3 regions of the Mycobacterium sp. IDUB_19 genome follow, and region 1 is predicted to be linked to each of the others. Evidence: predicted binding sites of a transcription regulator. Region 1 holds the regulator's gene; each other region holds the start of a gene.
What was found. The regulator LexA, encoded in region 1, represses DNA repair genes until DNA is damaged. The targets are predictions, from matches to a motif close to CGAACANNTGTTCG.
Positions count from the first base shown of each region.

Region 2: a site for LexA is predicted at 1,492-1,505, ahead of ACZY0B_RS17860 (alpha-ketoglutarate-dependent dioxygenase AlkB). Genes of this name have one in related genera too.
Region 3: a site for LexA is predicted at 1,436-1,449, ahead of ACZY0B_RS12610 (error-prone DNA polymerase). Genes of this name have one in related genera too.

Region 1 covers NZ_JBVAXR010000003.1:195,266-199,310, forward strand. The annotation lists gene ACZY0B_RS04695 (LGFP repeat-containing protein) at 1-1,867, shown strand, start outside; gene lexA (transcriptional repressor LexA) at 1,886-2,587, opposite strand; gene ACZY0B_RS04705 (LysM peptidoglycan-binding domain-containing protein) at 2,902-3,396, shown strand; gene nrdR (transcriptional regulator NrdR) at 3,554-4,018, shown strand; gene ACZY0B_RS04715 (peroxynitrite isomerase) at 4,024-4,045, shown strand, end outside.
Region 2 covers NZ_JBVAXR010000022.1:68,468-72,512, reverse strand. The annotation lists gene ACZY0B_RS17870 (DUF5642 family protein) at 1-183, shown strand, start outside; gene ACZY0B_RS17865 (DUF5642 family protein) at 194-865, shown strand; gene ACZY0B_RS17860 (alpha-ketoglutarate-dependent dioxygenase AlkB) at 869-1,477, opposite strand; gene arcA (arginine deiminase) at 1,585-2,799, shown strand; gene ACZY0B_RS17850 (hypothetical protein) at 2,851-3,699, opposite strand; gene ACZY0B_RS17845 (dolichyl-phosphate-mannose--protein mannosyltransferase) at 3,813-4,045, opposite strand, start outside.
Region 3 covers NZ_JBVAXR010000012.1:123,046-127,090, forward strand. The annotation lists gene ACZY0B_RS12605 (wax ester/triacylglycerol synthase domain-containing protein) at 1-1,301, opposite strand, end outside; gene ACZY0B_RS12610 (error-prone DNA polymerase) at 1,463-4,045, shown strand, end outside.

The sequences.
Region 1 (4,045 bases):
TGAGACTTACGACGGCGAGGTGTCCTCGCAGAAGTTCGGCGGCGGCCAGATCTCCTGGAACCGCAAAACCAAGGAATTCACGACTGAGCCGGCGGGATTGGCCGACCAGCTGAAAGGCCTGCAGGTAGCGATCGACCCCAGCGCGGCCATCAACATGGCCTGGCGCGCGGCCGGCGGCGTGAACGGCCCGCTGGGCGCCAAGCAGGGCGGCCAGTATCCGATCGGCGGCGACGGAATCGCCCAGAACTTCGCCGGCGGCAAGGTGTTCTTCAGCCCGGCGAACGGCGCGAACGCCCTCGAAAGCGACATTCTGGCGAAGTACGAGTCGGTGGGTGGCCCGGTCAGCAGCGACCTGGGTTTCCCGATCGCCAACGAGTCCGACGGCGGCGTCAGCCCCAACAGCCGGATCGCCACCTTCTCGGCAGCCGACAAGCCGGTCATCTTCTGGAGCTCTGACCATGGCGCCTTCGTCGTGCGCGGGGCGATGAAGGCCGCCTGGGACAAGCTGCGGGGTCCCACCGGAAAGCTGGGTGCCCCGGTCGGCGATCAGACCGTCGACGGGGACGTGATCTCGCAGAAGTTCACCGGCGGCAAGATCTCGTGGAACCGCGCAAAGAACACCTTCTCCACCGACCCGGCGAACCTGGCCCCGCTGTTGTCCGGCTTGCAGGTGTCGGGACAGAACCAGCCGAGCGGTTCGGCAATGCCGCCGCACGCCAAGAAGTGGTTCAGCTGGAGCTGGTGGTACCTGTTCGCCCTGGTCCCGCTGCTGGTTCTGGTGTTGCTGGCAGTATTTGTGGCGTTGCGGTGGCGCCGGCATCGCGCCGAGCGCGTCGCCGCGCCCTACGACTTCGATCGCGACGTCGACGTCGGCGGTTACGACGACCCGGGTGAGCCGCGCTGGGGGCCCGATTACGCCGACGCCTCGATCGAGCACTTGTCCTACGGCGACCTGCACGCACCGGAGCACCACGACGCCGACAACGCCCCGCGAGCCAGGTGGCCGCATTCGCCCGAAACGGCCGACCTGGACGAAGACGCCGAACCCGCGGCCGGGTACGACGACGAAACCGTATCCGAGGAGGAGTGGGATCAGTTAGGGGTCGACGACCAAGATCCCGACGCGGTCGACACCGATTCCATCCCCGTGGTGTCGGCGGACGATCTCGCCGAGGCCGGCTATGGCGATGAGGTTCCCGAAACCGCCTACCCGGACGCTGTCGAGGTGCCGGAGCGCGCTGATCCGGACGCTGAATACACCGATGCCGGCGTCCCGGAAGCCGCCTACCCAGACGCCGCCGAGGAAGACGTCGCGTATGCGGAGGCCGGCTATCCGGGGGTCGACGATGACCAGGCGGCCTATCCCGACATGGCCGTGCCGCACACCCCGCCGGACGCCCACCCCGACGCCTCCTATGCCGACGACGCTTTTGCCGACGACGCGTATGCCGACGACGCGGCGGAGTCCGCGTATCCCGATGTCGCCGTGCCGCACACGCCGCCGGATCTTGCCGGCGCGGGCGGCTCCGCGTCCGGCGCTGCCTCCGCCGCCGGCCTGGCCGCCGTGGTCGGCGCAGCAGCCGACGCCGCGCCGAGAGGCGGACGGCACGCAGCCGCGGATGCCGACGACGAGTCTGATTTCGAACCGACAGCCGCCCTCGCGGCACTAAGCCCGGCCGGGCGTCCGACGATCCACCTGCCGCTGGATGACCCGTATCAGATACCCGACGGTTATCCGATCAAGGCGAGCGCTCGCTTCGGCCTGTACTACACCCCGGACAGCGACCTCTACCACGACACGCTCGCCGAAGTCTTCCTGTCCAGTGAGGAAGCCGCGCTGGTCAACGGCTTCATCAAGGCCGACTAGACGCCGGACCTCGCGGCGCTAGACCTTGCGGATCACCGTGACGACCTTGCCGAGCACGGTCGCCTCATTGCCGGGGATGGGATCGAACGCCGGGTTGTGCGGCATCAGCCACACCTGACCACCCGCGCGCTTGAACGTCTTGACGGTGGCCTCACCGTCGAGCATGGCGGCGACGATGTCGCCGTTGTCGGCGACGTTTTGCTGCCGCACCACGACCCAGTCGCCGTCGCAGATCGCGGCTTCGACCATCGAGTCGCCGACCACTTTGAGCAGAAAGAGCGTGCCCTCGCCGACCAACTCGCGGGGGAGCGGGAAGACGTCCTCGACGGCTTCTTCGGCCAGGATCGGTCCACCGGCCGCGATGCGCCCGAGCACGGGGACGTAGGTGGGTTCCGGCAACGCGTCGGAGCCGGCGACCTCGGTGACCGCAGCGGCCGTCGCGATGTCGTCGGCACTGCGGACATCGACGGCCCGGGGGCGGTTGGGGTCGCGGCGCAGAAACCCTTTGCGCTCGAGGGTGCGCAATTGGTGAGCCACCGAGGACGTCGATGTCAGGCCGACGGCATCGCCGATCTCCCTGATGCTCGGCGGATATCCGCGGGTGGTCACCGATTCCCGGATGACGTTCAGGATGGTGCGTTGCCGCTGGGTAAGCGATGAATCCACGGAATGCAACCGGCCTTCGGGGCCGGCGGCTGAGGTGTTGTTGCTGTCGCTCATGGCACTGAATGTAGCCCCCTTGAAGCCGCGAATCAAACATGTGTTCGACTAGCGTGTCGCAATCCGGCGGACTTGGGCCTAAAGGCCCCAGGACTGGCCCCAAAGTCCCTAGGACTGGCGAATCACAAGTGTGTAACTTTCGAGAAGATCGGGTATTCGCGCGACATGACGGTACTAGCAACCCAGCAGTCCTGTCGGTGGCGTGGTCTAGCGTTTTGCTCGTGCGACACGCTTCGCTCAAATGTTCGGATTTCGAACACACGAGCGATACTGTCGAACACACGAGCGAGGATTAGTTGACCGGAGGAACGCACATGACGCTCATGCACACAGTCTCACCGCGGACCAGCAACGTGCGGCGCCCCAGCGATGGGTTCCTCGCGCGGCCTCGCTACGACCAGCAACGCGCGCAGCGGGCGCGCCGGTCCGTGCAGTCGCGGCCGGTCGGCGCCCCGATGCGCTACCGCGGTACCGGCGTAGCGATGTCGGCCGCGCCGCATCGCCGGCGTCCGGCCACGCTGGGGACGACGTTGGGCCTGGCCCTGATGGCCGGGATCATCACGCTCTGGCTGGGCCTGGTCGCGAATCTCGGTCAGCTCGCCAACGGGGACTCCGCCGCCGCGGCCGCTCCCGTACCGGACAGGCTGTCCGTCGTGCAGGTCGAGCCGGGCGAATCCCTCCAGGACGTCGCACACCGGGTGGCGCCCGAAGCGCCGGCCCGCCAGGTCGCCGACCGTATCCGCGAACTCAACAACCTGAACTCGCCGTCACTGGCCGCCGGCCAGACCCTGATCGCGCCGGTCGGCTGACGGCGCCGCGGCGTAGTTCCGAAAACCGCTCTACGCCAACGCTGCTCAGTTCTCGCGCTGGTATCAGCGCACGTGTCGCGGCTACATTAGCCCGGCGGGGAGCGCGCGGGTACGCTCGGAGTGTTCTGCGAGATGCCGGCACAGCGAAGGAGCGGTCATGCATTGTCCGTTCTGCCGACATCCCGATTCCCGGGTAATTGACTCGCGGGAAACCGATGAAGGCCAAGCCATTCGGCGCCGCCGGTCGTGCCCGGAGTGCGGGCGACGTTTCACCACGGTAGAAACCGCGGTGCTGGCCGTGGTCAAGCGCAGCGGAGTCACCGAGCCGTTCAGTCGCGAAAAGGTCGTCAAAGGGGTGCGCCGCGCGTGCCAGGGCCGTCAGGTGGACGAGGACGCGCTGAATCTGTTGGCCCAGCAGGTGGAAGACACCGTGCGTGCCGCCGGCTCGCCGGAGATTCCCAGTCACGAGGTGGGCCTGGCGATCCTCGGGCCGCTGCGTGACCTGGACGAGGTGGCGTACCTGCGCTTCGCGTCGGTATACCGGTCGTTTTCCTCGGCCGACGATTTCGAACGCGAGATCGCGGCGCTTCGCAAGCATCGCAAAGTAGCGACACCGAGCTGACCCGTATGCCTGGCGACTTGCATCCCG
Region 2 (4,045 bases), on a different contig from region 1:
ATCAAATCATCGGTCGAGTCCGGAACCGAAATCGATTCGCGGACATACACATTCATCGCGTACCTGGGCAACTACTACGCGTTCACCACCTTGACCACCGATCCGGGTTCCGCGCTGCCGGCCCTACCGCCGCAATTCGCCGCCGATCTGCTCGCCAAAACGGTGTCCACGTTGCGCAGCTGAACGTCTGGCTATGGGTAGATTAGCCACGGTGTCCAAGCTGGTGTGCGTCGTCGCAGCCGGGTTCGTGCTCGCCGGTTGCTCGTCGAATACCACCACCGCGACAAACGCCGACATCGCCAAGGTCGTCCAGATCAAGTCGAACTTTGGACCCGAGTTCAAGGTCACCGACATTTCGGAACGCGCGATCGATCCCAAACTGCTGTCCGCCCGCAAGCTGCCCGAGGGGCTGAAGTTCGATCCGGCCAACTGCGCGAAGTTGGCGTCGGGGCCGGACATGCCGCCGGACGTGCAGGGCAACATGGCCGCGGTATCCGCCGAGGGCAACGGCAACCGGTACGTCGTCATCGCGGTTGAGACGTCCAAGCCGCTGCCGACGAACGACCCGGGCAAGGACTGCGACAAGGTCGCGTTCTCCGGCGGCCAGGTACGCGGCGGCCTGGAGGTCATCGACGCGCCGCCCATCGATGGGACGCACACATTCGGCGTGCATCGCGTCCTGCAAGCGGTGCTGGCCGGCGGTACCCGCACCGGCGAGCTATACGACTACTCCGCGCAGTTCGGCGATTACCAGGTGATCGTGATCGCCAATCCGCTCGTCGTCGCCGACCAGCCGGTCGCCAAGGTCGACACGCAGCGTGCCCGCGACCTGCTCGTCAAAGCCGTGGCCGCGATCCGCAGCTGACGCTCAGCGCACGTCGCGCGGCCGGAACTGGATGCTGACGCGCGGGCCCTTGCGCAACGAGGTCTTCGGAACGGCGTGCTCCCAGGTGCGTTGGCAGGATCCGCCCATCACCAGCAGGTCGCCGTGCGCCTGCGGCAGCCGTAACGACGGCCCGCCGCCGCGCCGCCGCATCGCGAAGGTCCGGGTGGCGCCGAGACTGATGATCGCCACCATGGTGTCCTCGGAGCTGCTGCGGCCGATCGTGTCGCCGTGCCACGCGACGCTGTCGGAGCCGTCGCGGTAACAGCACAACCCGATCGTGGTGAAGGGCTCGCCGAGCTCGCCCGCGTAAATGTCGTTGAGCCGCCGACGCAGCCGCGTCAGCAGCGGGTGGGGCGGCTCCTCGACGGTCAGGTCGTGAAAGCTCACCAGCCGCGGCACGTCGACCACCCGGTCGTACATCTGGCGGCGCTCGGCCCGCCACGGGACGGTGGATAACAGCGCGTCGAGCAGTTCTTGAGCACCCGCAGGGTCGTCGCTGAGCCAACCGGCGCGGATCTCGATAAAGGCACCGTCGCCGAGGTGCCGTCGCTGGGTGTGCTCGAACAGCGAGCCCTGTACCGCGGTCCCCACAACGCTCAGCCTATCGCACATCCGTTCGACTGATCGGGACTCGCCGGGTCACCAGCGCGCCCCGGGTGTGACGCGACGGCCTTGAATTCCGCGGCTACGGTTTAGCTGTGGGTGTTATTGAGTTGGGCACCAATTCCGAGGTAGGCGCGCTGCGGGTAGCGATCCTGCACCGCCCCGGCGCCGAGCTGCGGCGACTCAACCCGGGCAACAATGACCAGCTGCTCTTCGACGGGTTGCCGTGGGTCGCTCGTGCACAGGAGGAGCACGACCGGTTCGCCGGGCTGCTGCGCTCCCGCGGGGTGGAAGTGCTGCTGCTGTCCGACCTGCTGGCCGAGGCGCTCAACCACAGCGGAGCCGCCCGGATGCAGGGGGTTGCCGCCGCCGTGAATGCACGCCGGCTGGGAGTGCCGCTGGCGCAAGAGCTCTCGGCGTACCTGCGTGGCCTGGACCCGACCAGGCTGGCGCACGTCCTGATGGCCGGCATGACGTTCAACGAGTTGCCACCGGATACCCGGACCGACGTGTCGCTGGTGCTGCGTATGCACCACGGTGCGGATTTCGTCATCGACCCACTGCCGAACCTGGTGTTCACCAGGGACTCGTCGATCTGGATCGGCCCGCGGGTGGTAATTCCGTCGCTGGCGCTGCAGGCCCGGGTTCGCGAGGCGTCGCTGACCGACCTCATCTATGCCCATCACCCGCGGTTCACCGGGGTGCGGCGGGCCTACGAATCGCGCACCGCGCCCGTCGAGGGTGGCGACGTGCTGCTGCTTTCCCCCGGCGTGGTCGCGGTCGGGGTAGGGGAGCGCACCACCCCTGCCGGTGCGGAGGCGTTGGCGCGCAGCCTCTTTGACGACGACCTGGCGCACACGGTGCTCGCCGTTCCGATCGCGCAGCGGCGTGCGCAGATGCACCTGGACACGGTGTGCACGATGGTCGACACCGACACCGTCGTCATGTACGCGAACGTCGTCGACAAGCTTTCGGCGTTCACGCTTCAGCGCACCCAAGACGGTGTGAACATCGGCGACGAGGCGCCGTTTTTGGAAGCCGCCGCCAAGGCGATGGCGATCGACAAGCTGCGCGTCATCGACACCGGTCTCGACCCCGTCATCGCCGAACGTGAGCAGTGGGACGACGGCAACAACACGCTGGCGCTGGCGCCCGGCGTCGTCGTCGCCTACGAGCGCAACGTGCAGACCAACACCCGGCTGCAGGACGCGGGCATCGAGGTGTTGACGATCGCGGGGTCCGAATTGGGCACCGGCCGCGGCGGGCCGCGGTGCATGTCGTGCCCGGTCGCGCGGGACGCGCTGTCCTAGTTTTCCGTCGAGATTGCCGTCAGGGTCGTGTTTTGGCCCCTGCCGCAACCACTACGGCAATCTCGACGTCAATCGGCGTGTCAGGGCGTCCCGAGTCCGTCGAACGATGACGTCCGGCCGGTCCTCGTTGATGACCTTGATCACGTGCCAACCGGCTCGTTCCACCATTTCTGCTCGGCGGATGTCTTTGACGTATTGGCGCCGATCGCTGCGATGGTGGTCGCCGTCGTATTCGAGCGCCACCATTGGCGGTTCCCATCCCAAGTCGAGGTAGGCAACGAGATGGCCATCGGTGACTTTGAGCTGCGTGACGGGCCGCGGTAGGCCAGCGTCAATGAGGACGAGCCGCAACCAGCTCTCTTTGGGCGACTGCGCGCCGCCGTCCATCAGGTCCAGAGCCTCCCTGCACTGGCGGACGCCCCTCGCCCCCGTGTGGCGAGGGATCAACGCTGCTGCGTCAGACGCGGTGACCCCGGTCGCGGCTGACAGCGCGTCGAGATTGGCGACCGCGACACCGATTGGTAAATGCCGCGCCAGATCGAATGCCGTTCGCGCAAGACCGGTTACGCGGAGGCTGCCCACTTCCACGGTTTCCTCCAACTCGATCCGTTCGCGACGAACGACGATGCCCGGCGGTGGATGGTTGAACGGCCCGAGGAGCTCAACCGGCGCGAAATCGTCGACCCATTTCGCTCCGTGGAGCGCGGCGGCTGCACGGCCGGCGATGATTCCCTTGCGGCCCGACCACAGCCAGGCCGCGTAGATGTTGTCCCGCAGCGATCTCGGTGCGTCCTTTGTCAGGTACACATCGCGATGGATTTGCCGGTAGTTCCAACGCAATTGACCGCGGGTCAGCGTGCCCCGCGCTATCGCTTCGCTTCCGAGAAAGACCCCCACCACGCGCCCATGATGCGAGCACTGACCGACATGTCAGCGAGATTGCCGTCAGGGTCGTGGTCGGCACCCGCATCACAGCCATGGCGGCAATCTCGCCGTCGTCGCCGGCGCCGCAACTACCGCCAGCTGGGCAGCCAGATCTCCATGTCCCAGGTCTGCTGCGAGATGGGCAGACCGGTGAGAACCGGGAACAGCCACGCGAAGTTGGTCACCACCAAAGCGACGTAAGCGCTCACGACGATCAGTCCCAGCGTTCGGCGCTCCGCGGTTTGGCTAGGAGGGCGGTACAGAATGTCGCCGCAGATCAGCGCGATCCCCATCACCAGGAACGGCGCCATCGTCGCCGCGT
Region 3 (4,045 bases), on a different contig from region 1:
ACCGCGCGGTGCCTGCGCTTGCGGCGATCCTTGGTGAACAGCAGGACGGAGTCTTGGCTGAGCGCGGTCAGCCGCGCCATCTCACGTTCGATCCCGGCAGCGAGCTGCTGGAGTTCGGGTGCGGCGTCGTAGTCGGCGGTGATCCCGAAAATCAGCTCATCGCCGTAGCTCAGCACCGCGACCCCGCTCGACAGCTGTGAAGCCGTCGGAGGGATCGGCAGCAAGCGTTCCACCGTTGCGCCCATCAGCTCCAACCGATGCCGTGGCCCCGGCGTGCTGGTGGCCAGCGTTACGATGCCCGGCTGCGGAAGCCGGCTCAGCACCAGCTGAAGTGCCTTGGTGCACAAGGCAAACGGCATGTGGTTGGTTGCCAAGTCGATGATGCTCGCGCCCGTGTTCTGGTTATCCTGCTTGGGCCGGCTCAAGCTGCTGTGCACGAGCCGCAGCCGCTGTACCGGATCGTCGTGCTCGACGGGGAGGTACGTCTTCTCCAGGGTGCGCAGCGAGCCCGCGCGCGGTTGTTCGCCGCGGTGCAGCAGCACGGCCCGGAAGCCCTCGGTGATGGCGGCGAGCGCGACGTCGTTGGTGGTCACCCGGAACTTGCCGCACACCGCGTCGACGGCGGCAAGGGGAACGCGCACCGTGCTGTAGCGCCGCATGGTGACCACCGGGCCGCTCGACGACGTGCGTGCCGCCGACCACAGCGTCTCGGCCAGGGCGCTGGTGACGGTGCCGGCGACGGCCGATGCTCGCCAGAGTGCGTCGGCCCAGCCTGGCTTCTGGGTTTGCGTCGAATCCTGCTTGGGCTCAACGTGGTTGGCGAACATCTCGCTGTCGGCATCGTCGCAGAGTCGGGTGAGGAGGTGGGCGGCAGGGGTGGCGTCGGCGAGGTAGTGGTGGACCTTCATCAGGATTGCCCACTTGCCCTTCAGGCCCTCGATGACCCAGCACTCCCACAGCGGGCGGTCCAATTCGAGGGGACGCTCTAGGGCGTGAGCGATCGCCCGCGACAGGTCTGCTTCATCGCCCGGGTGGGGAACCGCGACCCGGCGCAGGTGATGGGTGAGGTCGAATCCCGGATCGTCGCTCCATTGTTGGGCACCGCTGAACGGGTGGGTGCGCAGCACCTGGCTGCACCGCGGTATGGACTTGATACGTTCTGCCAGAAGGACTTCGAGTCGAGCGAGATTGGGGGCAGCGCCGTCAACAATGGCGACCGCGCCGGTCGCCATGCTCGCCTGCCGATCGGGGTCCGCCGCGGTGAGAAAACCCGTATCCAATGCCGTTGTCAGCTGTACCATTTTCAGTCCCGCCCGTAGTTGCCCCGTACCAGTATCTGTCGCAGTGCCTCATCGCGATAGATACCTGTCCGTTAAGACTGTGTTTAGAAGTTGAAGACCGGTTTAACAACCGCTTTAACAGCCGAGCGCCAAATCGAACATACTTTCGATAGACTATGGGCGTGGGTTTCGGCAATGAGCCGCGGAGTTGGGCGGAAATGGAGCGGCTGCTCGACAGCAAGCCGCGGCACGCCGGCACGCCGATTTCGCCGGACCCCCCGGCAGAGGCTCCCTGGTCGCGCAAGCGCGGGATGTATGAGCCGCCGAACGAGCGGCGGCGTCGCTCGTCCGTCGCGTACGCCGAGCTGCATGCGCATTCGGCGTACAGCTTCCTGGACGGGGCCAGCACACCCGAGGAGATGGTCGAGGAGGCCGCCCGGCTGGATCTGCGTGCGCTGGCGCTGACCGACCACAACGGTCTGTACGGGGCGGTGCGGTTCGCAGAAGCGGCCGTCGAACTCGACGTGCCTACCGTGTTCGGCGCTGAGCTGTCGCTGGGCGCCTCGTCGGTTTCGGGGGCTCGTACCGAGAACCCGGACCCACCCGGCCCGCACCTGCTGGTGCTGGCCCGCGGCCCGGAGGGCTACCGCCGGCTGTCGCGGCAACTGGCCGCGGCGCATCTGGCCGGCGGTGAGAAAGGCAAGTTGCGCTTCGACATCGACACGCTGACCGAGGCCGCGGACGGACATTGGCACATCCTGACAGGGTGCCGTAAAGGCAGTGTGCGCCAGGCGCTTTCCGACAGCGGTCCGGACGCGGCGGCGCGGGCGCTGGCCGATCTGGTGGATCGCTTCGGGGCCGGGCGGGTCAGCATCGAGTTGACCCACCATGGCCAGCCGCTCGACGACGAACGCAACGCGGCACTGGCGGGGATCGCGCCGCGGTTCGGGGTCGGCGTCGTCGCCACCACCGGGGCGCATTTCGCGGGGCCGTCGCGGCGCCGGCTGGCCATGGCGATGGGCGCCATCCGGGCTCGGCAGTCACTGGACTCGGCCGCGGGATGGCTGGCCCCGCTGGGGGGTTCGCACCTGCGGTCCGGCGAGGAGATGGCCCGGCTGTTCGCGCAGCGCCCCGAGGCGGTGACCGCCGCTGCCGAACTAGGCGAGCAGTGCGCGTTCGGGCTGGCACTCATCGCGCCGAAGCTGCCGCCGTTCGACGTGCCCGACGGGCACACCGAGGACAGCTGGTTGCGGCAGTTGACGATGGCGGGAGCACGGGATCGCTACGGACTCCCCGAGGGTGCGCCGCGAGCGTACGCCCAGATCGAGCACGAGCTGAAAGTTATTGCCCAACTGACATTTCCGGGCTACTTCCTGGTGGTGCACGATATCGCCAGGTTCTGCCGGGAGAACAACATCCTGTGCCAGGGCAGGGGATCGGCGGCCAACTCCGCGGTCTGTTACGCCCTGGGTGTCACGGCGGTCGACCCGGTGGGCAACGAGCTCTTGTTCGAGCGCTTCCTGTCGCCCGCCCGCGACGGGCCGCCCGACATCGACATGGACATCGAGTCGGATCAGCGGGAAAAAGTCATCCAGTACGTCTACGACAAATACGGCCGGGACTACGCCGCCCAGGTCGCCAACGTCATCACCTACCGCGGGCGAATTGCGGTGCGCGACATGGCCCGTGCCCTGGGCTTCTCGCAGGGCCAGCAGGACGCCTGGAGTAAGCAGATCAGCCATTGGAACGGGTTGGTCGATTCGGCCGATGTCGAGGGCATCCCCGAGCAGGTGATCGACCTGGCCACCCAGATCCGGAATCTGCCGCGGCATATGGGCATTCATTCCGGCGGCATGGTGATCTGCGATCGTCCGATCGCCGACGTCTGCCCGGTGGAGTGGGCGCGGATGGAGAACCGCAGCGTCCTGCAATGGGACAAAGACGACTGTGCGGCCATCGGTTTGGTGAAGTTCGACCTGCTCGGGCTGGGCATGCTCTCGGCGCTGCATTACGCGATAGATCTGGTGGCCGAGCACAAGGGCATCGAGGTGGACCTGGCCCGCCTCGACCTCTCCGAGCCGGCGGTGTACGAGATGCTGGCCCGCGCCGATTCCGTCGGCGTGTTCCAGGTGGAGTCGCGTGCGCAGATGGCGACGTTACCCAGGCTGAAGCCGCGGGTGTTCTACGACCTGGTGGTCGAGGTCGCGCTGATCCGTCCCGGGCCCATCCAGGGCGGCTCGGTGCACCCCTACATCCGGCGGCGCAACGGCATCGACCCGGTCGTCTACGACCACCCGTCCATGGAATCGGCGTTGCGAAAGACACTGGGAGTGCCGCTTTTCCAGGAACAGCTGATGCAGCTCGCGGTCGACTGCGCCGGATTCTCCGCCGCCGAGGCCGACCAGCTGCGGCGCGCCATGGGATCCAAGCGTTCGGCCGAACGGATGCAACGGCTGCGCGGCCGGTTCTACGACGGCATGCGCAGATTGCATCGCGCCGGCGACGAGGTGATCGACCGGACCTACGAAAAGCTGGAGGCGTTCGCCAATTTCGGCTTCCCGGAAAGCCATGCGCTGTCCTTCGCGTCGCTGGTGTTCTACTCGTCGTGGTTCAAGCTGCACCACCCGGCCGCGTTCTGCGCGGCGCTGCTGCGTGCGCAGCCGATGGGCTTCTATTCACCGCAGTCGCTGGTGGCCGACGCGCGCCGGCACGGCGTGCTGGTGCACGGACCTGATGTCAACGCCAGCCTGGCGCACGCCACCTTG